One region of the Micromonospora pisi genome, then DNA from elsewhere that is predicted to be linked to it. Evidence: riboswitches for the same ligand, from Rfam matches in the RefSeq annotation. Region 1 holds a riboswitch; each other region holds the start of a gene.
What was found. Region 1 has a riboswitch for cyclic di-AMP ahead of BDK92_RS18725 (C39 family peptidase). Riboswitches for the same ligand answer to the same signal wherever they lie in the genome.

Region 1 (7,476 bases):
CAGGGCCACTACGAGGACCACCAGCGGCCAGCCGAAGAACGCGTTCTGCTCACTGGGGTTCTGGGCGAGCGGCTCGGTGGTGGACCGGTCGCCGGCCAGCGACTGTCCGGGAAACGTGACGAAGGAGGCGAGGTCGGCCCCGTACGCCCGGATCGACCGGGGCAGCCCGGAGTAGGCCTGTGGCCCGAAGAGCTGTACGTAGAGCGGGTAGCCGAGCAGCAGCAGCGCCACCCCGGCGGCGAGCCCGAGCCCGGCCAGGAACGTACCGGCCATCCGCCGCGCTTCGGGATGCCGGGCGACCACGACCGCCAGGACGATCCCGATCCCCACCGCGGTCATCAGCAGGATCTCCAGGTTGATGAAGCCCTGCCACACGATCAGCAGCCCCAGCAGGAAGCCGTTGCGGCGCCATCGGCCGGGCTCCGCCAACCGGAGCACCCGCCAGATGATCAACGGTACGAGGAACTGCCCGACGATGTTCGGGTGCCCGTTCGCGTGCGCCACCATGGCCGGCGCGTACGCGCAGAACAGTGCGCCGACCCAGGCCGCCCCTCGGTGGCGGATCAGGTGCCGGGAGAGGAACAGATACCAGGTGATGCCGGTCGCGACCAACGCCCCGGTGAGGAAGACGTTGAACGCGACCGAAGGTCCGCACAGGAGGGTGATCGGGGCCAGCGGGATCGAAACCCCCAGTACCGAGGTGTTGGCCATGATGTTCAGGCCCTCCGGCACGTTCATCCGGTACGAGACGAACGGGTACGCCCCCGCGCTGATCACCCTTGCGCCGTGCGCCAGCATCCACTCGAAGAACGCCTGGTCGGCCTCGTTGGCACGAACCCCTGAGCCGGGCCGGAGCCAGAGCCCCGAGGTGATCCAACCGCTCAGTCCGAAGTAGCTCAGCACGGCGGCGACATCCGGCCGGAGACCGCGCCGAGAGCGGCGCGGTAGGTGGGGTGCCGGCGTCGTTTCCGGGACGGGCTCCTTCGGTAGATCAGCGATGTCCGGGTGAGAGGTAGTCATGTCTGTTCGGAGGGTAGCGAAGGCTAGCGGATACCCGAGCTCGATCACCGGCATCCGTGTCTTCCATGCCTGAACGTCCGGAAGCTGGACGGGACGGATCTACCGAACAATCCGTTCGTGCCACGCCGATGCCTCAATTTCCCTACGGTCGTCGTAGATGGTTCACTCTGTCGGTCCAGGGTGCAGGTCGAGTTTCAGATCGTGAGGAATCGACGCATGGCAGAAATCACTGGGGATCAACGGGTTCAATCCGAGGTACTCGAGGGTCTCGCGACCGCCGTGAACCACCGCCGATGGTTCGTTGAGCTGGCGATCCCGTATCTGGGTGACAACCCGATCGAGATCGGCAGCGGGCTCGGTGACTATGTACTCGAGTGGGCGCCGCACGTGCCGCGGTTCACCGCCACCGAGGCCGACCCGGACCGGCTGGTGGCCCTGAAGGACCGGCTCTCCGGCGAGTCCAACGTCGAGGTACGGCAGATGCTTCTCCCCCAGCCGGAGCCGGAACGCGGTGACTACAGCGCGGCCGTCTCGTACAACGTGCTGGAGCACATCGTGGACCACGTCGGCGCCCTGCGCGCCATGCGTGACCTGGTCCGCCCGGGCGGGGCGGTCGTCCTGATCGTGCCGGCGTTCCAGTTCGCGCTCGGGCCGGCGGACATCGCCACCGGCCACGTCCGGCGTTACACGAAGAAGACGATGCGGGCCGCGCTGACCGAGGCGGGCCTGACCGTGGAGCGGTTGCACTACGCGAACGCGCTCGGTCTGATCGGCTACTACATGGCCACCAACGTGTTCCGGCTGATGCCGAAGGAAGGACCGATGGTCAAGGTCTACGACAGCCTGGTGCTGCCGGTGACCAAGGCCGCCGAGCAGTTGGTCCGGCCGCCGTTCGGGCAGTCGGTCTTCGCTGTCGCCCGGGTGCCCGGCACGCCGGAGGGCTGACCGGAGCGCAGCGGCCGACACCGACGCCAGCAGGTACCCGTCCCCGGTGTCGGCCGCTCACTCACTGTTCCGCGCTCAGCCCTTGACCTGGAACGTCGGCCGGATCACGGCGCGGGCCAGGGTGTGGAAGGTGAGGTTGAAGCCGACGTAGGCCGGGCTGGCGTCCGGCGTGAGGTCGAGCTTCTCCACATCCAGGGCGTGTACCGCGAAGAGGTAACGGTGCGGACGGTCGCCGGCCGGCGGCGCGGCCCCACCGTACGCCTGGGTGCCGTAGTCGTTGCGTATCGCGAACGCCCCGCCCTCGGCGGTCCCGGCCATGCCCGCGCCCCGGGGCAACTGGGTGACCGACGCCGGGATGTTGACCAGGACCCAGTGCCAGAACCCGCTGGTGGTGGGCGCGTCGGGGTCGTAGCAGGTGACCACGAAACTGCGGGTCTCCGCCGGGAATCCGGACCAGGTCAGCTGGGGCGACTGGTCGTTGCCGCCGACGCTGGGGTGGGCGAACTCCACGTCCAACGGCTCGCCGTCACGTACGTCGTCGCTGGTCACGGTGAACGCCGGGACCGGCGGCAGCAGGTCGTACGGATCCGGCGGAATCGGTCGGTCGAGGCTCATCAGGAAGTCCTTCCAGAGATCGGGTGACTCGGAGTCTTTCTACCCTGTCCCGGCCGACCTACGGCTGCCGGTGCCGAAATACCCCCGACCGGACGTACCGGGCGCGCGACCAGCTCGACAGGAGCAGAACCCGACCGCTGGAGAAGCGGAATCCGTTGGCCCTGGGGAATGGTCGGACGAAGAATCGGGGAGGCCATTCACGATCCGCCGAACCCGTGACGACAGCGCCCAATTGCCGACGTCATTCCCGTCGACCGTCCCGTACGTAGCCCGGTCATTCCCGGACGACGCCACGGTGACCCTGTCGGTCCGCGACGCCGCGCGGGCCCGGTCGCGAATCCTCCGCCCGGCCCCGTTCGCCCGATAGCCCCGGACCCGGCGACCGGCAGCCGGGCATCCGGTGGCACGGAGGAACGGATCGGCGCTGGGTCGGGACAGGGCCTGACTGGCTCGACGGCCCGGCCCGATCGGACGAGACCGGGCGGCACGGTCGGTCGAGAGCACGGGGAAATTCGGCCGAATTGCTTCCAGGAAGTATTCAGCCGAGGTCGAGCATGGGCGAGCGTGGCCACCCCATTCGCAAATGCGACATCCATTGCCTCCGGTAGGCAAGGGGGCACGGCCACCCCAGTCAAACCGCTCAGCGGGGCAACAAATACTTTCCGTGATCATGAAACGGTGCTCACAGATCGACCACAACAGCGGCATGGGTCACGGTTTTTGCAGGCCAAGCGGGGTTGGCAGGAGCAGATGCGGCCCAGTAACGTCAGCCCGTCTGGTCCGGCCAATAGTCACCGCGGGTGACACCGGAACAGACCCGCTGAGTCGTAATTGTTACGAGCCGGGGACCCACAGTAGTCATGGGGTGAATCCGCGAACCTTTGGTTCGCGGTAGGGCGAGCTTCCCGCCCGAATCCGTCAGCTAACCCGGTAGGCGGTCTCGGAAGGAGAACATGCTCCGTGCAGCGCAGTATCTGCCGTGGCCCCTCCCTCGGCCACGTCCCCCGACACCTGCCCTGGTCCGCCCGCACCGAGGCGCGGCCCAACACGCTGGATCACTAGGGCGCAGGCGTACGACCGTCGACGCGAGCAACGCGCGCGGTCGGTGACGCGAGTACGCGCGTGACCGGTAGGTGATACGGAAACGTACGGCATTCATTTGTCGTGCTCGGTCATCCGGTAACGCATTCCACCGCATCTGTGGTGGCGGATCAGCACACCCCGATCCGGCCCACCGGGCTGGCGGCTACTGCCGCCGGACCCTTTGCGCGCACTCGTCACGCGATTGGCCCCGGCAGAGACATAACGCCATCCCGAAACATGTGCCCCCGATCGCAGATCGGCACATCTGCGGAGGAAATTCAATGAAGCATCGTCAGCAACTGCGACTGCGTCGCATCGTGACCGCCAGCCCGTACCGGGCCAGCGTCGTCTCCGCCGCGGTCCTCGCGGTGGGCCTCACCACCGGAATTCTGCTCACCCAGGGCCACGGACCGGTCCAGGCGGAGAACCCGTCGACCGTCGCCGTCGCCGAGAAGATCGGCGGCCAGGCCGCCGGCGAGATGGCCCCCGCCCCGGAGGCGCCGGCGCCGACCGTCACCTCGGCGGCGCCCAGCGCTCCGCCGTCGACCCCACCCGCCACCACCAAGGCCCCGGCCAAGCCGGCCAAGAAGGCGCCGCCCGCGTCGAAGGTGCTCGACTACGAGTACGAGGCGCAGATCAACGGTTGGTACTGCGGGCCGGCAGCCACCCGGATCGCCCTCACCGCACGCGACCGGTCACCGAGCCAGGACGAGGTGGCTGCCGCCCTGGGCACCACCGGCAACGGCACCAACTCGGCCGACGACACCACGCGTGGCCTGAACCAGCTCGCCAAGACCGACTTCTACCGGAGCACCTTCATCCCCGGCGCGCCGTCCCCGGCCCAGATGGACCAACTCCAGGCTGACGTCGTACACGCGATCAGCAACGGGTACGCGGTCGTGGCGAACATCGTCGGCTCGGCGACCGACACCGAAGGCGGCTGGCACGCGTACGACGGCGGCCACTACCTGACCGTGGTCGGCTACCGCGACAACGGTCGGACCGTCCAGATCGCCGACCCGGCGTTCGTCAACGGGGTCAGCTCCTACTGGATGACCACCATCGACCTGGCCAACTGGATGGCCACCCGGGGCTACTCAGCCTGACCCACCCTCCCCCCGGCCCCGGGCTCCGACCGTTCTGGTCGGCGCCCGGGGCCATCCGTACCAGCGGGCCGGTCAGCGCCTTGCCACAACCATCCACGGATGCGTGCGTTGACACTGTCGTGACCATGGCCCACGCCGACCAGGCGAAGACAGATGACCGCAAGGTCCAATTGGTCGGTTGTATCCCTAGTCGCCATTACGAGTCGGTCACCGCGCGCCCGCGCGCCGAACGGAGGGTCCAGGTGTTGGCCATGCCACGTCAGGTGTCAGCTCCATGAGCCGCGTCGACGAACCGCTGACCCGGGCCGGGATCTGGGAGGCGGCCGCGATGACCATCGCCCAGCACGAGGACCGGGGCACCTCCTATGCCCCCGGCACCTGCGCCTGCTGCACCCCGGACGGCTGCGCCCAACTGCGCTGGGCGATCGAGGTACGGGCCGGTCGTGACCCGGACTATCCGCTCGCCGCGCCCGTGCCACCGGATCTGAAGTCACTGGGGTAAGGCGGGGACCGGACCGACTACGCCTCGATCGCGAGCCGGGCGAACTCGTCCGCCGCGCCGTTGAACAGGAAATCCGTGGTCTGGGTCAGGGCGATGGCGATCAGCCCCTGCCGGGGGTCGTTGAACCAGGACGTGCCGTAACCACCGTCCCAGCCGTACCGGCCCGGCACCGGGGAGACATCGTCGGGCTCGACCGCGACCGCCATGCCCAGACCCCAGCCGCGCCCGCCGAGCAGGACCCCGCCGCCGGCGATCTGCTCCCGGGTCAGGTGGTTGGTCGTCATCAGCTCCACCGACTCCGCCGACAGCAGTCGCTCACCCTGGTGCACGCCCTTGTTCAGCAGCAACCGGGCAAAGGTCAGGAAGTCGTCGGCGGTCGACAGCAGCCCAGCGGAGCCGGAGGGGAAGGCCGGCGGGCTCGCCCACTCACTCGGGGTGGAGACCGTACGCAGTTCCAGCTTGCCGGTCTGGAAGTCGGTCATGTAGTAGCTGGGCAGCCGACGGGTGTACTCGGCGGGCAGCCAGAACCCGGTCTCGCGCATGCCGAGCGGGTCGAAGACCCGGGCCCGCAGGAAATCCCCCAGCGGCTGGCCGGCGGCACGCGCGACCAGGACACCCAGCACCAGCGTGCCAACGTTGTACTGCCAGCGCTCACCGGGCTGGTACATCAGCGGCAGGCTGGCGAACCGCTTGATCCACTCATCCGGCTCATGCGGCGTACGCGGATCCGGCTGCCCCAGCACCAGGTCCAGTTCGTGGACCGCCTTGTTGATCGGGAACGGCGGATCGAAGCTCGGTTCGAGGATCATGCCGAACCCCATCCGGAAGGTCAGCAGTTCCTCGACCTTGATCGGACGCTCGGCCGGCACGGTCTCGTCGAGCGGGCCGTCGATCCGCTTGAGCACCCGACGGTCGGCCAGCTCAGGCAGGAGCCGGTCGACCGGCTCGTCCAGATCCAGCCGGCCGTCCTCGACCAACATCATCGTCGCGGCGGCGAGGACCGGTTTGGTCAGCGACGCGATCCGGAAGATGGTGTCCCGGCACATCGGCCCACCGTCGTGGAAGGCGGTGAAGCCGATCGTGTCCACCCGTACGTCGTCGCCCTTGGCCAGGAGCGTCACCAGGCCGGGCAACTCGCCCCGGTCAACCCTGGCGGCCATGGCCTCGTGCAGCCGATCGACCCCGGCCTGCGTCAGTTCGCGCGTCATGCTCGCAACCTCCGATACGTACGGTTCCGACGATGGGTCGAACCGTAGTTCGACAGATCTACATGCACTGTGGCCCATTCTTGCCCCCAACACCGACAGTCAGCACGTCTGACACATCTGTCGACCGTTCCCGGGTGGACCCGTGGCCGCGCGGCGTCCCACCCCGAGCCGTCGGGGTGTGTCCCTGAACAGGAACATGCCGGGACATCTGGTCAGTGCGTAGACAGGGTGACGGTGCCGTGGGCTCGGAGGAACGGCAGCCGATCATGATCTAGGGCGCGAAGGGAACACGCGATGGCGCAGCCGACCGGACTGGCGACGACCGAACCGGAGCTCATGCCGGCGCAGGTCGCTCCGGAGGCCACACCGGCCGGGACAAGGCCACGGGGTGCGCGGGCCGGCTTTGTCGGGGCCTTCGTGCAGACCATCCGACGTGGCCAACAGGGCTCGCCGGTGGGCCAGATCGCGGGCTCCGCACTGGTCATCGTGGTCCTCGCCGCGATCGTGGTGGCCAGCGGCGCGCTGCTGAACAAGAACGCGAAGCCGGCCAACGCGGCGGCGGAGACGACCACGGCGGGCGCCTCCGCCACCCCGACCCATTCGAACGGCACGACCTCGACCGGTCAGCAACGCCCGGGAGCGCCCGGTGCACCCGGGCTGCCCGGTGCCCCGGGTGCACCCGGTCTACCCGGAGCACCCGGCGCCCCGGGCGCACCCGGCGCGCCCACGGTGGGCGCACCCGGCGCACCCGCCGCTGGCGACTCCGGCGGTGGCGGCACGACCGCCGGGAGCAGCAACACCGGGACCACCACCGGCGGCACGACGCAGAACGTGAACACCTCGAACCGGGCGGTGACCAAGCCGGTCACCTACAGCGGGGTCGCCGGCCTCGGCTGCACCGGCGCGGGGACGACCTACCAGGAGTACGGCTGGTACCTCAACGGTGACGCCGGCTGGTTCACCCTCGGCGGTGGCAGCTACACCGGCAACGGGTGCA
Region 2 (7,476 bases), 1.5 Mb from region 1:
GGTGATCGGGCCGGAGTCGGCGAGGCCGGGCAGGCTTTCCCTGCGGGTGGCACCGCCGTACCAGAGCATCAGCACCAGCACACCGACGGCGGCGAGCAGGCCGGCGGCGGCCCGGGGCAGCGTGCCGTACGCGGTCGCGCTCGTGGTCGGCCGGCCGGTGCTCGCGGGCGGCCGTGGCGGTCGGCTCACGGCTGGCGGGTCCGGCGCTGTCGGACCAGCAGGATCCCGGTGCCGATCGCCAGTAAGGCGATGCCGCCGAGCAGCAGTCCCGCCAGGTTGTTCCCGCCGCCGTCCTGTTCGTCGCCGACGAGCGCCCCTGGTTCGGCCGCCGTGGTGGCGGGTGCGCCGGTGGTCGTCGCCGTGGGCGGTGACGCGGGCTGTGCGGGGAGCCCGGCCGGCGCGGTCGGCGGGGCGGTGGTCGGCGGCGTGGTGACGGTGAAGGTGTGCGAGCCGCGTACGGGGTGCCCGTCGACCGACACCACCCGGTACGCCACCGTGTAGGTGCCCGGGTCGAGTGGCTGGTTCAGCGGCTGGACGGCGCGTACCCCGTCGACCTTCGGTTTACCGGAGGTGACCGCCTTGCCGGCGGGGTCGGTGACGGCGACGGTGGTGAACCGGGGGTCGAGCCGTTCGGCGAAGTCGAGCGTCACCTCGACCGGTGCGGTGGCGAGCCGGGCATTCTTGGCCGGGTTGCTGGCCCGGAGTTCGTTGTGCGCCCAGGCGGGTGCCGGCGCGGCCAGCAGCCCGACGGCACAGGCGACGGCCATGACGGCCAGCGGGCGGAACATTCGCATCCAGCTCAACTCCCAACGGCGATGGCAGACAGCCCCAGGGATAGTCGTATCGACGGGCCGGATGGTTCCCATCCGATCACCAGTGGCTGTCCTGACACAACCGGGCCGAGGCCAGCGGTTCGACCTGGAGGGTGGCGTGGTCGATGCCGAAGCCCTCGTGCAGCCGTTCGCGGGCGGCGGCGAGGACCGGGCCGACGTCGGCACCGGGGTCGAGGCTGAGGTGGGCGGAGGCGACGTCCATGCCGGAGGTCAGTGTCCACACGTGCAGGTCGTGTACGTCGCAGACGCCGGTGACACCGGCGAGGGTGCTGCGCACCCGGGCCACGTCGACGTGCGCCGGTGCGGCCTGGACCAGCACCCGGATCGCGGCCTGGGCGAGTTGCCAGGTGCGCGGCAGGATGAAGAGGCCGACGGCGACCGCGACGACCAGGTCGGCGTAGAGCCAGCCGGTGAGGGCGATGACGGTCGCGGCGACGATCACGCCGACCGAGCCGAGCAGGTCGCCGAGCACCTCCAGGTAGGCGCCGCGTACGTTCAGGCTCTCCTGCGCGCCCTCGCGCAGCAGCAGGAACGCGACGATGTTCGCGACCAGCCCGCCCACGGCGACGAGCAGCATCGGCCCGGCGGCGACCTCGGGCGGGTCGCCGAACCGGCGGACCGCCTCGACCAGCACCGCGATCGCGACCCCGGAGAGGAGTACGGCGTTGGCGAGGGCGGCGAGCACTTCCAGTCGGTAGAGCCCGAAGGTCCGTTGGGTGTGTCGGGCGGCCCGACTGGCGGCGGTGATCGCGGCCAGTGCCATGCCGATGCCGAGTACGTCGGTGAACATGTGGCCGGCGTCGGAGAGCAGAGCCAACGATCCGGTCAGCCAGGCCGCGACCGCCTCGACGATCATGAAGACGGTCAGCACCGCGAGTGCCGCCCAGAGGGGTCGGCGGTGTCGTTCGCCGGCTCGTCGTACGTGTCCGCCGTGGTCGTGACCCGCACCCATGGTCGCCCCCTCGTCGTCGCCACCTTCGCCCAAAGTATGCGTACATCGCTATGTGTGCAAGTCAAAGGCGAAACGGGTGACCGATAACCAACAGAGAGTAACCGGAGCTAGCCGGCGAAGAGCAGCAACAGACCGGCGACGGTGTAACCGACCATCAGCACCAGCAACGGCACCTGCGCGGCGACCGCCGCCCGGCCGGGAAAGAGCACCAACGCCCGGTCATGGCCGAGCACGGTGCCGATCAGGTGCCCGAGCACGATCAGGGTCACCTGCAGCGTCGCCACCCCGGACGGGGTGACCAGAGCTGCGCTGATCGACCAGTGCGCGGTCCCGAGCCAGTTCGCCGTGCCGGTGACCAGCGGATCGGAGAGAAGCGCCAGGGTCCGCTGCCCCTCCAGCACCAGCAGCGAGTAGTAGTGCGCGAGCACATAACCGACCGCGATCGGCACGATGCAGTGGGCGATCTCGGCCGCGACCTCACCCGGTCGCACCCCCGGCGCCAGCCGCGCCGCGAGCAGGCAGGTCAGGCCGTACGCGGCCAGCACCAGCCCGATCAGCGCGAGCATCCCGACGGTGTTGGTGAACACCGGCGGCAACTCACTGTTCTGCACAAAGCGGAACCAGGCGGGCGCGTTGGAGAGGCTGTCGAACAGCGTCGAACCGAGCAGGACCACCACGACGACGACAAACCCGGGAGCGGGCGCCAACGCGCTCATCCCCTCCAACGGGTTGCGCCAGACCAACACGCCGTCGTCCCGACGGCCGACCACCGCGAGCCGCCCCACCAGGTCGCTGTATACCTCGAAGGCGTCACCCCGGTCGAGGAAGTCGACCCCGAACACGACCGCGCCGACCAGCACCACGATCGCGTACGCGACCAGCCAGGTCCGGATGACCGGCACCGTGGCCCGGTCCGGCGCGACGAGTTCGAGCCAGACGAAGGCGAGCAGTCCCAGCGCGGCCGGCCAGTAGCCGAGTCGCGCCGGCAACGGCAGCAGTCCCCGGCGCGGATCGCGGCGCAGCACCGCCGCCACCAGCAGAAAGCCCGTACGCAGCGGGTTCAGCGCCGGCCAGACCGGCCCGAAGAGCAGCGACAACGGAACCAGCCCGACCCAGAACAGGACGTAGAACGCGCCCGCGGTCGGATTCCGGTCCAGGTCGGGACCGAGGAAGAGCCCGATGCCGAAGTAGCCGACGACCACCAGGCCCAGCAGGCGCAGCCCCCACCGCCACCCGGCCGAGTCGACCACCCGGCCGACCCGCTCGGGCAGCGGCCGGCCCGCCTCCGGGTCACCCAGCCTCGGCTCCCGCCAGAACGCCCCGAGCACGACAAACGAGATGACCAGGGCGAGCGCGGCTCCGGTCACCGCGAAGCCGAACGGAATAGGCAGATCCTGCCGGCCGCCGACCCCGTGCGCGAGCAGCTCGGGAAACGTACCGAGGGCGGGATCGCTCATCGGACCGGGGCGGGATCGCTCATCGGACCAGGAGCTGGAACAGCAGCAGACCGGTCTGGTGCGTCTCGACCTCGAACAGACCGTCCATGTCGGCCACGAACTCGACCGTGGCCGGCTGCCCGGCCATCAGGTCCGCGCCGACCTCGTACCCGTGCACATGCACCCGGTCCGCGACATCGCTGGTGACGGTGATCCTGACCTGCTGGTTCTTCTTCGCGTCCACCCGACCCGGCTGCGGCTGGGACCGCCCGCCGGTGATGGTGATGGCCACCTCGACCGGAGAACCCGGGTCGGCCGGCGCCTCGCTCGACCCGCAGCCGGTACCGGCGACGGAGAGCAGGATCGCACCGGTCAGCGCGGCCAGCGCGCGGCGGCGGCCGATAGCGGGCAACATCGACATCTCCCCTGACAGGCCGGTCCCGAGACGTTGGGAAGCGACTGTAGCGTCTTGCCGGGCACAGCGGAAGCCACCATGATGGGCCGATGCGATCGACCCGGATGGTTACCGTCCACGCGGCATGCCGCCTGCTCGCCGTCGTTCTCGGCGCTGCGGTCGCGCTCGTCGTGGCCGGGTCGCCGGCCTCCGCGCACGGACAGTTGGCGATCTCCGATCCGGTGGCCGGCGCCACTGTCTCGCAACCGAAGCAGGCGCTGGAGCTCTACTTCACCGAGGCGCCCGCGGCGAACGCGTACTTCACCGTGACCGCGCCGAGCGGCGTACGGGTCGACGCCGGTTGGCGGCCCGGCCTGGACAAACGACTCGACCGCCCGGTGACCGAGCTGTTCCTGGTCAACGGGAAGTGGGAGCCGCGCCTCTACCACACGGGCTACGCCGCGTTGGTGCAGGTGGCGCACTGGCCGGAGAAGGGTGAGTACACCGCCAGCTACCTCTCGGTCGCCTCGGACCGGGAACCGGTACGCGGCACGGTCAAGTTCACCTACTCCGGTACGCCGACCGCCGCACCGCAGGGCTGGAGCCCGCCAACCAACTCCGCCGATCCGGCGCTGGTGGCCGCCGCCGAGAACCCGGAGCCGCCGTCCTCGGCGAATCCCGGCAGCACCACCAGCACCCACACCACCGCGCCGCCCCCGCCACCCACCGGGAACGCCAGCGGCACCACCGGCGACAGTGGAGTGATGACCTGGTTGCTGCCGGTGTTGTTGCTGGTCGCGGTGGCGGCAATGGTCTTCCTGGTGGTTCGACCGAAACGGGGTGCCCGGATCAACACCGGCCCGGCGAACCGCCGTCGTCCGGCCACCTCCGCCGCCGCCCGACGAGCGGCGGCGGCCCGAAAGGCGGTCGCCAATCAGTCGGCGCGAAACACGCAGCCGTCCCGCAAACGCGGCGGCAACCGCTGACACGACAATCCCCGGCACCACCATTACCCGCGGTACACGCCGTTGTCGAATACGCGGATGATAACCGAAAGTCGTTGTCCCATAACGCTTTTCGTACGGGTCGGGGCGTGCACAAGATGTCGATCCACGCGGTAGGATTCTTCGCGGTCAACGCCAATCGGCGCCAACCGGTGCCGGCGGGACCGTCGCCTAATCGTCCATGGACGAACCGGGGAACCGAGTACCCGGGGTGAATCCGCGAAAGCGGTAGGGATCACTTCCATCCCGAACCCGTCAGCTAACCCGGTCGGCGACCAACGGAAGGATCCTGCATGACGGCACCCCTCCGCCGATGGTTCACCCCTGCCCTGGCTCTGCTCACCGCTTCCCTCCTGCTGGTGCCGTTCTCCGCCGCGGCCCAGGCCGCGCCCGCCACGCCACCGGCGCCGGCCGAGTCCGACGGCCAGCTGTTGAGCGAGGTCCTGGAGCAGACCGGCCGCCGCTTCCTCGACGCCAAGGCCGCGCTCGAGGCGTCAAAGAAGCGCCAGGGGGTTCTCGCCGCCGAACTCCAGAAGGCCGAGGCCCAGATCGAGGAGTTGACCCCACAGGTCACCGAGATCGCCACCCGCACCTACCGGACCGGAAAGCTCGGTGCGGTCTCGGTGCTGCTCAACAGCGCGTCACCGGACTCGTTCCTCCAACGGGCGGTCGCGCTCGACGAGATGAACGCGGTCAACGACCAGAAACTGCACGAACTCAACGCCGCTCGCGAACTGGCCGACCGTGCCAAGGCCCTGGCCGATGCCGAGGTCAAGGAGCAGGAGAAGCAGCAGGCCGTGATCGCCCGACAGAAGTCGGACGCCGAAAAGGCGTTCGCCCTGGTCGGCGGCAAAAAACTGACCAACGGCCTGGTCAGTGCCACCTCGGCGGTGGCCGCACCGGCACCGCGTACGGCCAGCGGTGGCTGGCCGAAGGAGTCGTGCAGCAAGAACGACCCGACCACCAGCGGCTGCATCACCCCGCGCACGCTGCACGCGTACAACGAGGTGAAGAAGGCCGGCTTCAACCTCTTCGTCGGCTGTCACCGCAACGGGGGGCCGTTCGAGCACCCCAAGGGCCGGGCCTGCGACTGGTCGCTGCTGAAGAGCGGCTTCGCCCCCGCGAGCACCAACGCGCAGAGGTTGTACGGCAACAACCTGACCGCGTTCCTGGTCCGCAACGCGGATCGCCTCGGCATCCTCTACGTGATCTGGTACAGGCAGATCTGGTTCCCGGCGACCGGCTGGCAGTCGTACAGCGGTGAGAGTGACCACACCGACCACGTACACATGTCCATGCTCTGATCCGACGCCCGGTCGACCCACGGCACCAGGCCCCCGCCCAGCCACGAAGCTGGGGACGGGGGCCTGAGCCGTTCACCGGTGACGGTGGTCACGGACAGCCCAGTGATCAGCGACGATGGGTGCACCTGGGACACCCTGGCGGGCGCCACCGGAAGGTGAGTACCGGACTTACGTGACGGCCGGGCTGATTCCCCCGCCCGGTTTCTCCCCCGCCCGACAAGCCAGGATGACACGTCAGCCTGGCCAGTATCATGGTCAGGTGGCAACGACCGGGGAACGATGGCTCGACGAGCGGGAGCAGCGCGCCTGGCGTTCGTTCATCACCATGCAGATGGAGTTGCACAACCGGCTCGGCCGCCAACTCCTCGCCGATGCCGGCCTCTCCGAGACCGACTACGCCGTCCTGGTGCACCTCAGCGAAGCGCCCGAGGGCCGGCTGCGGATTTTCCAGCTTCGGGCGCACCTGGAGTGGGAGAAGACCCGACTCACCCACCACCTGGGGCGGATGGCCCGGCGTGGGCTGGTCGAGCGGGAGCCCTGCCTGACCGACCCCCGGGGCGCGTTCATCCGGATCACCGAAGCCGGCCGGGAGGCCATCATCTCGGCGGCGCCCAAACACGTCGCGAACGTCCGTCGCTGGGTGATCGACGTGCTCACCCCCGAGCAGCTGGACGTACTCGCCGAGATTTCCGACAAGGTGCGCGCCGGGTTCCACAAGGACGTCTGCCCGCCGGTGAAGGCCGAGCCGTGCGACGCGGAGTCGGCCGACTGCCCGACCGACACCGCCTCGCACGACGTCTAGGTTCTGTCTCACGGGTCTGGCCCAACCGGCCTGGACAGCCGGGGCCACCGGTCAGGCGCGGTTGAGCACCCAGGTCAGGCCGCCAGCATCCTTCGGGGTCAGGGTCAGCGTGTTCCCGCCGCACTGGTAACGCCCGGCACCGAGCAGTGGCTGGATGTCGACCACGTCGGCGCTGCGGGTGGCGCCGTCGCCGACGTACTCGGCGATCCGGACGTTGTCGAAGAGCTTTGCCGGCGCCGGTTCGGTCAGCTCGACGGTGACCCGGGTGTCGCCCCATTGCAGCGGCGGGATCGGGGCCCAGTCACCGGCCGTGCCGCCGGTCCCCCCGGTGCTCACCGTGCCGTTGGCCTGCCCCGCGTAGCTGAACCGGCCGGCGACCTTGGCATCGCCGAGCTGCGCGTTGAAGCTCACCGGACGCATCCCGGCGAAGTCCACCGTCGTCGCACCGGTCGGGCCGACCTTCACCAGAACTCCGTCCCCGCCGCTGATGCTCGCGCTGGCCAGGGCTCCACCGGTCTGTCCGGCGGCGGAGGTGGTCCGCCAGTCACCGGTCACGCAGGACGCCACCGGACCGGCGGACGGCGGGGAGGCACCCGCGCTGCCGGTCGGTGCCGCGCTGCCCGTAGCGGCGCTCGGGTTCGGGGTGGCCATGCCCACCACCGATCCCTCACCGCAGCCGGCTACGGCCAGGCCGAGCCCGGCCAGCGTCGCGACCGTCGCTATCGCCGATGTACGCATCGATCCTCCTCGG
Region 3 (7,476 bases), 520 kb from region 1:
TCCACGACCGGCGCGTCCACGACCGGCGGCGGTTTACGGCCACGCGAGGCGACCTTGGACCAAACGCCGGATATGAAGGCACTACGGAGGTTTGGCACAAGCATCACGTACGCCAACCACACCAGGCCGATGACCGAGCACGACGCGGCGAGTCGTAGCAGCCCGTCGTCGGCCAACAGCCATCCGGCGGCGGCCGCGCCGAGGGCCCCGGGCGCGGCTACCGCCATCAGGCCCAGGCAGTGCCGCATGATCCGCAGCGACAGCGCCGCGCCCACGAACATCACCACGCCGCCGATGGCTGAAGCGAGGCCGAGCGTGAACGGTCCCCAGTATCGCCACATAACGAGGTTCACCGTCGCGGCGATGCCGAACGACAAACCGTTGGCGATTGCCGCCCGCTTGTTGTCTCCGCGCGCATTGAGAACCTTGACCAACGTGTGACCGAGCACGTGCGCCCAGATGCCCAGCGAGAAGCCAAGCAGCATGATCGACGACACGTCGACGGCGTGCTCATCGAACTCGCCTCGGGCGTACAACACCGTGATAATGCCCCGGCTGTTGACACAGAGCGCGATCGACAGCGGCACGGTGACCAGCAGAATCGGCGCGATCATGCGCTTGAGACCGTCGTAGATCTCGTCCGACCGCATCCGGGAGAACGCGGCGAGCCCGGCGAGGCCGAGCGGCGCGGCGATCAGCGCCATCAATGAGTCGACGACGAATCGCGAATACTCGGTCGCGGCGACAACCTCGATACCGAGCAGCGAGCCGACGGCCCGCTCGACGCTGATGGAGCCCTGCAGCAGCACCGGGATAAGCAGCAGTGGGCGCAGCCGGCGCCAGAACATCGAAAGCGCGATCTTCTGGTGGGCCCGGTCAGACGTCCGGCGCCGCCGTTCGCCACCCATGTCGTTGAGATACTGCTTCCGCCGGATCCAGTACGCGCCCCAGCACCACAACGCGGCGTACGGCGCCGTGAAGCCCCAGGCGAGCATTACCAGGTCGCCGGTGAAGTAGGCCGCCACCGTCGCCGAGATGAGCCCGATGCTCTGCACCGACGCCCGAAGGTTGATCAGGCGCACGTCGTCCTGCGCCAGTGCGACCAGCGTGTAAAGGCTGTAGAGGACGTAGAACGGCACGCCGAGCGCGGCAACGGACAGCATCGACGCGGCCAGCGAGGCGGTGGAGTCGTCGAGGCCTGGGCCGAGCAGGTCGGTCCAGAAGCCTCGGGCCAGCTGCAGGGCGATCACCAGTCCCAGCGACAGCACGGTGAGCAGCGTCCAGACCGCACGGTAGAGCGCCAGCGCCATCGGCGGGTCGTCCTGCCGATACCGCACGTAGAGCGGCAGGAAACCGGCCGTCAGCGCATCGGCTGTGAAGAAGTTGATCGGGACCATTGTGGCGGTCAGGGCCACCCGGTTGGCGCCCACCGCCCGCCCGACGCCGAACAACGCGGCGAGCAGGACCTCACGGACGACGCCGAGCACCTTCCCGGCGATACCACCGAGAAGGAGCCGGAAGAACGTGCTGGCCACGGCGCTACGGCTCTCTGATCAATTGCGTCATGACATGTCCTGGTACAGCGACTCGAGTTTTCCGGTCTGCGTACGCAGGTCGTATCGGCGCTCCACCATCGTTCGTCCCGCCGCGCCGAGTCGCTCACTCAGCTCCGGGTCGACGAGCAACGCGAGCAGCCGCTCGGCGAGCGCCGCCGGATCCCGCTCCGGCACGAGGTATCCGTTGACACCGTCGACGACCGCCTCGGGGATGCCACCGTGATCGGTTCCGACCACCGGCCTCCCCGATGCCGCCGCCTCCAGCAGCACCATGCCCAGGCCCTCCTGAGCGCCGTTGGACGCCGTCGCGCTCGGCAGGCACAGCACCCGCGCGGCGCGGACCTGCGCCAGCACCTCAGCGTGGGGCTGCGCGCCGAGGAACCGCACCGCCTCGGCGACTCCCAGCTGTGTCGCGAGCGCGCCAAGCTGTTCCCGCAGTGGACCGTCGCCAACGATGACCAGCTCGGCCGCCGGCAGTGCCCGGCGTACGGTGGCGAACGCCCGCAGCAGATCCGTTGTGCCCTTCACCTCCACCAAGCGGGCGACGTGCACGATCCGGGGCGTTTCGACGATCGGCGCCGGTTTGATGACGTCGGTGTCCACCCCGATCGGCAGCACCACGCAGCGTTCAGCCGGATAACCCCATTCGATCGCACGGCGCCGGATGTACTCGGAGACGCACACGAAGACCGCACCGGTCTCGAAGAGCGATGTCCGCCACGTGACGTAGTTGACCCAGGATGCTTTCTTCGACGCGAGCAGTTCCTTCTTGGCGATGGTCACGTCGAAGCCGTGCAGCGTCGTCACCAGCGGCACGCCGAGCGCCTTCGCGGTCGGGGCGATGTGCACGCCCTCGACACCGAAGTGGGCGTGCAGGACTGACACACCACGCTCGGCGAGAACCTTCACCAGCCGGCTCGATCGACGGGTCAACAGGTACGAGGTGGCAGCCGCCCTGCCGAACTCGGAGATGCTAAGGGCGTTGGTGCCAACTGGGGCCCTGGTCACCGGGTCCCGCGCGATATACAGGGGGCGGAAGGTACGCATTGCCGTGGCCTGGCTCGGGATAAACGTCTCGGATGGCTGGAATAATTGATGTCTCACGATTCCAGAAATCGGCATCTGTGACACGATCTGTCGTCTCCTGTCGCGGAACATCGATCAAGTAGCAGAGGAGCAACGCAAGCACGGGGATGAGGTGGATCTCCCCGAATACGTCGGTGTTCTCGCCCATTGCCTGGACGATCACCCAGACGAACGCCGCCCCCGTCCAAGCCACAAAGAGCGAGTTGTGGTCCGAGGACCGCTTGAACGCCTTGACGACCAGCCCCAGCATCGCCCCGAAGACCAGAATCGTCAGCACGAGTCCGACCAGGCCGGTCGAGGCCCACGCGGCGAGCAGGATGTTGTGCGGCGGAAAGTTGGGGCTGTAGATGCCGTGCGCGGCGGCGTACACGGCGAACCCCTCTTGCCAGCCACCCCAGCCGAGACCGAGCAGAGGACTCTCGACGAACGCCTCGGCGCCGTAACCCCAGATGTCGGTCCGCTGCCCGAAGGCACCCCGGACAGCGGTGGCGAACCCGCCACCGGTGCTGAGCAGTACGATGGCCCCGACCGTCGCCACGCCAGCGCCGATCAGCAGATACCGGCGCAGGGCCGGCTTCAGCCTCCGCCAGAAGTACGCGGCCAACGCGGCGAGCGGCAGCACTACCGCGAACATCCGCCCGGACTTGGAGCCGGTGAACCAGACGCCGGTCAGTGCGACGACGCCCGCCACCAGCACCAGCCGCTGCCGTGTCCGTGACCACACGGCGAAGGCTGCCATCGCACTGACGCCGAGGAACAGGCCCGCGACGTTGGCGTTGATGAACACCCCACCCGACTTAGTAGGGTCCAGCACGTTGTTTCGATTGACGTCGAAGAGCCCACTGACGGTGTTCTGGCCCGCGAAAAGTCCGGCGATCGAACGCAGGTACGCGTCCTCTACTCCCGGGAAGACACGAAACAGTGCCACCAGAAATGTCTGCAGCATGACCAAGGGCCAGTAGAAGAACTGGATCTGGCGCAGGAAATCCGGCTTCTCGCTCGCGGCGCCGTACATCAGCACCAGCGTCATGATGAACTGCGCGAGCAGAACCATCGGCAGTCGGCCGTAGCCGGCATCGGGCGACCAGAGCAGCGCGAGGATCCGGGCTGCCAGGAGTCCGAGCAGACCGTACATCAGCCAGGTGCGCAGCAACCGCTGAACGCCCAGGTTGCGCCAGGCCCAGACCACCGCGGTGGGCACCAGGAGGATGGCGACGATCGACGACAGCGCGATGTCCATCGTGCCTTGGGGCAGAAAATAGAACTGTGGCACCGCGAGGGCGAAGAGCACCAGGACACCGACCCGCAGGGGAACCCCGCCGACGATGGACAAGACACGCTTCATGCCGTACGTCCCCCACGCTCGAGTAGTCGTGCCCCGACGGTCGTCATCGGATCGGGGGCCGTGCGAGCTCGGCGGCCAGCAGGTCGCGAAGCACCTGTCCCCGCTCCGCCCAGCCGTGCCGACCGGCACTGTCCATCCGATCGGCGATCACGTCGTCCGCGACGGGCGCCAGCATCCGGTCCAGGTGACCGACGATGTCGGCGGCGCCGGCCGCGACAACGTGCGGGTTGTTCCGTGCGAGCGTCTGGACCGAGGGCAGCGGTGTGCTCAGCACCGACAGGCCGGACGACAGGTACTCGAAGCACTTGAGCGGGCTGACGCCAGTCGTGTAGTCGTTGATTGCGTACGGGATGAGCCCGACCGCGCAGGTGCCAGCCGCCGCGGCGAGCTCCTCGGGGGTGAGTAGGCCCAGGTAGCGGGCGCCCAGTGCCTCCAGCCGCTGCAGTTCGGCGGTGAAGCTTCCGCCACCTGCGGCCAACGGACCGGCCAGCAGCAGTTCGCCGCGTCCCCGCAGCGCCGTGGCGACGGACTCGAGCAGCGGCATGTCCAGCTTCGCGGTGGTGAGGTTGCCGGAGAAGATCACGGCGGGCCTACGTTCCGCGGCCGGACGACTGCCCTCGACGAACACGGAGACGTCCGCGACGTTCTGCAGCAGCTCGACGCGGGGGAAGCCGGTGCTGACGAGGTGCTCGTGCACCGCCTGGCTGGTAGCGATGGCGACAAGTCCGGGGCGGGCCGCGAGGCTCCGCTCGCCCTTGCCAACGGCCACGCCGTCGATGCCCGGGAACTTCGCGAGCAGGTCGACGCAGTGGTAGACCACGACGTCAGCAGCGGTTTCCAGACCGTAGGTCACCGGCGTGAAGGTCCACAGGACGCGCGGGCGGCTAGATTGCAGCCACGGAGCGGCGGAGCGGCGGAGCAACGCGCGGTTCAGCGGGCGGGTGGGTGCACGGTGCAGGGGCACGACGAGCGGGGAGACGACGTTGGTGCGGTCCGGTCTGGGCCGTCCGGGTGTTTTCGGTCCGTCCGCGGGAGTCGCAAACGCGCGGCGCGCTCGCGCCGCCATCCGGGCTACATCGGCTCGCCGCAGGGTCGGCCGCCGCAGGCCGAGGGATTCCACGAACGTCACCGCCGCCGTCACAGCGAGCTCGCGGGTGACGTAGTGCTGGTTGGTGGCGATCGCCGAATCCCACTCGGCGGTGCCGAGGATCAGCACGTTCGCCGCAGGCTCCGGATTGCTGTGTGCCGCGTCCGGCATTGATCCCATCCCGACTAATTTGCCGGCCTCCGCGCCGGCGAGCGGGATCATGCTACGCGAATGGTCCTCGCGAGCGAACACCCGAGTCGCTCGGAGATCGATTCGTAGCGTTCGGTGCACCACGTGGTCACAAACCGCCCTCGCATCCGCCAGTACCATCCGCCAAGAGCCCGGCGAGGTATCAATCGGTGGGACGGGCGAGACCGTCTCGATATTAATCGAAGGTTCTTCGGGTTGTTCCAGACTGGATGATGAAGTTCTACCCGTTACGTCTCGGTATCCGCACCACCTCCACCGTCAACCGGACACAGTGGTGCCCGCAATCGCCTACGACAACCCCGTGGTCAAGCAGCGACCGGCCGATTGATGGAAATGGGCGAGAACGGGTGCGCCGACCTCGTCACGACTGGGGAGGTGCCCGCCAGGAAGTGGCACACCGCCACTAGCAGGAAAAATCCCCGGTGGCGACGTAGATTCAGCCACGATAAGTCCGACTGATCCGGTAATGTCTCCCTCGGTTCCGACCCGGTGGTTACCCCCTCGAGCTGTCGGCGACGACCGCCGCCCAATCGCCATCGTGCGAGCCGGGGAACCAGGTAGGTGGGGTGAATCCGCACTCGCGGTAGGGGTAGTTCCGTCCCGAACCCGTCAGCTAACCCGGTCGGCGGCCGACGGGAGGAACGTGCATGACGACACCTATGCGTCAGCGGTTCTCGCTGGCCCTGACCCTGCTCGCCGCGGTGAGCACACTCGCCGGCGCGGCAGTCGCGGCCGGACCCGCCGCAGCCGCGCCCGCTGGCCCGGTCACGCCGGGCGACGAAGGCGGCAACCCTCTCTTACGCGACGTCCTCGAATCGACCGGGCGAGGTTACGCGGCGGCCAGCAACGCGGTGGAGAACTCACGCAAACGTCAGGCCGTACTCGCCGACGAACTGCGACAGATCGAGGAGCAGCTCTCCCTGATCGGCCCCGAGGTCGGTGAGGTGGCGGTGAACGCCTACCGGCTCGGTCGGATCGGACCGCTCAGCGCACTGCTCGGCAGTGCCGGGCCGGACGAGTTCATGAAGCGGGCCGAGGGCCTCGACCTGATCGCGCAACGCGACAACAGCAAGCTGCGCCAGCTTCGGGAAGCGCGAAACCGGGCCAGCCGGGCCAAGAGCGCGGCCGACGCGGCACTCGCCGAGGAGCAGCGGCACCTCGCCACCATGGCCAAACAGAAGCAGGCGGCGGAACGTGCCCTCGCGCAGGTCGGCGGCATCGCCACCGAGGGGTTCGTCGACGCCGCCTCACCGGTGGCGGATCCGGCCCCACGTAGCCGGGACGGGTCCTGGCCGGCCCAGTCCTGCACCCGCTCCGACCCGACGACCAAGGGCTGCCTGACGCCGCGCACCCTGCACGCGCTCGAGGAGACCCGGCGCCTCGGCTTCACCAGGCACGTCTCCTGCTACCGGACGGGCGGACCGTTCGAACACCCGAAGGGCCGGGCCTGTGACTTCTCGGCGCAGCCGAACGGCTTCGGCGGCGACGCCACCGGCGGCGACAAGACGTACGGCAACAACCTCGCCGCGTTCCTGGTCCGTAACGCCGACAAGCTCGGCATCCTCTATGTGATCTGGTACCGGCAGATCTGGTTCCCGGCGACCGGGTGGAAGACGTACTCCTCGGCGCACGGCGACCCGTCCAGCGACCACACCAACCACGTACACCTCTCCCTGCTCTGACCGGACGGGCCCGGCGGCCCTGCTCTGACCGGACGGGCCCGGCGGCCCTGCTCTGACGGACGGGCCGGGTGGCACGGCGGCGTACTACGCCTGGGGCTTGCCCGGGGTCTGCGGCTCGATCGGCGGGGCCGAACCGGCGCTCTCGGCGACCGAGGCCCGGCGGGCCGGGGCGCGGCCGGGCGGCTGCTGCGGTGTCGGACCCACCGCCGACGGCGGCGGGTTCGGCTTGGTGACCGGTTCGTCACACGTGACCCGGACCCGCTCGCCGTGGTGGAGCAGGTCCACCGTGCCGCTCCGGTCGCCGTTGCGCAGCGCGTACGTCGTCTCCCGTTCCCGTACGTCCACCCGCAGCCGGTGCCCGTGCCAGACCAGTGAGAACTCCAACCGGTCGATCCGGTTCGGCAACCGGGGCGTGAAGGAGAGGATGTCCGCGTGGTCGCGCATGCCACCGAAGCCGGCGACCAGTGCGATCCACGCCCCGGCCAGGGAGGCGACGTGGACCCCGTCGCG

Region 2: linked by a shared signal. The riboswitch ahead of BDK92_RS12095 (coiled-coil domain-containing protein) and the one ahead of BDK92_RS18725 (C39 family peptidase) in region 1 are both predicted to bind cyclic di-AMP.
Region 3: linked by a shared signal. The riboswitch ahead of BDK92_RS21045 (coiled-coil domain-containing protein) and the one ahead of BDK92_RS18725 (C39 family peptidase) in region 1 are both predicted to bind cyclic di-AMP.

What each region holds. Positions count from the first base shown of each region.
Region 1 is NZ_RBKT01000001.1:4,425,613-4,433,088, reverse strand. Features, by position in the region: gene BDK92_RS18740 (DUF6311 domain-containing protein) at 1-1,020, opposite strand, end outside; gene BDK92_RS18735 (class I SAM-dependent methyltransferase) at 1,237-1,965, shown strand; gene BDK92_RS18730 (YbhB/YbcL family Raf kinase inhibitor-like protein) at 2,041-2,580, opposite strand; cyclic di-AMP (ydaO/yuaA leader) riboswitch at 3,389-3,532, shown strand; gene BDK92_RS18725 (C39 family peptidase) at 3,945-4,769, shown strand; gene BDK92_RS18720 (hypothetical protein) at 5,044-5,271, shown strand; gene BDK92_RS18715 (serine hydrolase domain-containing protein) at 5,289-6,479, opposite strand; gene BDK92_RS39705 (hypothetical protein) at 6,774-7,476, shown strand, end outside.
Region 2 is NZ_RBKT01000001.1:2,941,568-2,949,043, forward strand. Features, by position in the region: gene BDK92_RS12065 (bifunctional copper resistance protein CopD/cytochrome c oxidase assembly protein) at 1-189, opposite strand, end outside; gene BDK92_RS12070 (copper resistance CopC family protein) at 186-794, opposite strand; gene BDK92_RS12075 (cation diffusion facilitator family transporter) at 871-1,785, opposite strand; gene BDK92_RS12080 (hypothetical protein) at 1,893-3,242, opposite strand; gene BDK92_RS12085 (hypothetical protein) at 3,262-3,636, opposite strand; gene BDK92_RS12090 (copper resistance CopC family protein) at 3,726-4,601, shown strand; cyclic di-AMP (ydaO/yuaA leader) riboswitch at 4,778-4,909, shown strand; gene BDK92_RS12095 (coiled-coil domain-containing protein) at 4,913-5,923, shown strand; gene BDK92_RS12100 (MarR family winged helix-turn-helix transcriptional regulator) at 6,183-6,725, shown strand; gene BDK92_RS12105 (hypothetical protein) at 6,777-7,463, opposite strand.
Region 3 is NZ_RBKT01000001.1:4,944,268-4,951,743, reverse strand. Features, by position in the region: gene BDK92_RS21070 (lipid II flippase MurJ) at 1-1,451, opposite strand, end outside; gene BDK92_RS38485 (glycosyltransferase) at 1,563-2,603, opposite strand; gene BDK92_RS21055 (O-antigen ligase family protein) at 2,530-3,933, opposite strand; gene BDK92_RS21050 (glycosyltransferase family protein) at 4,031-5,296, opposite strand; cyclic di-AMP (ydaO/yuaA leader) riboswitch at 5,798-5,928, shown strand; gene BDK92_RS21045 (coiled-coil domain-containing protein) at 5,932-6,966, shown strand; gene BDK92_RS21040 (glycoside hydrolase family 65 protein) at 7,051-7,476, opposite strand, start outside.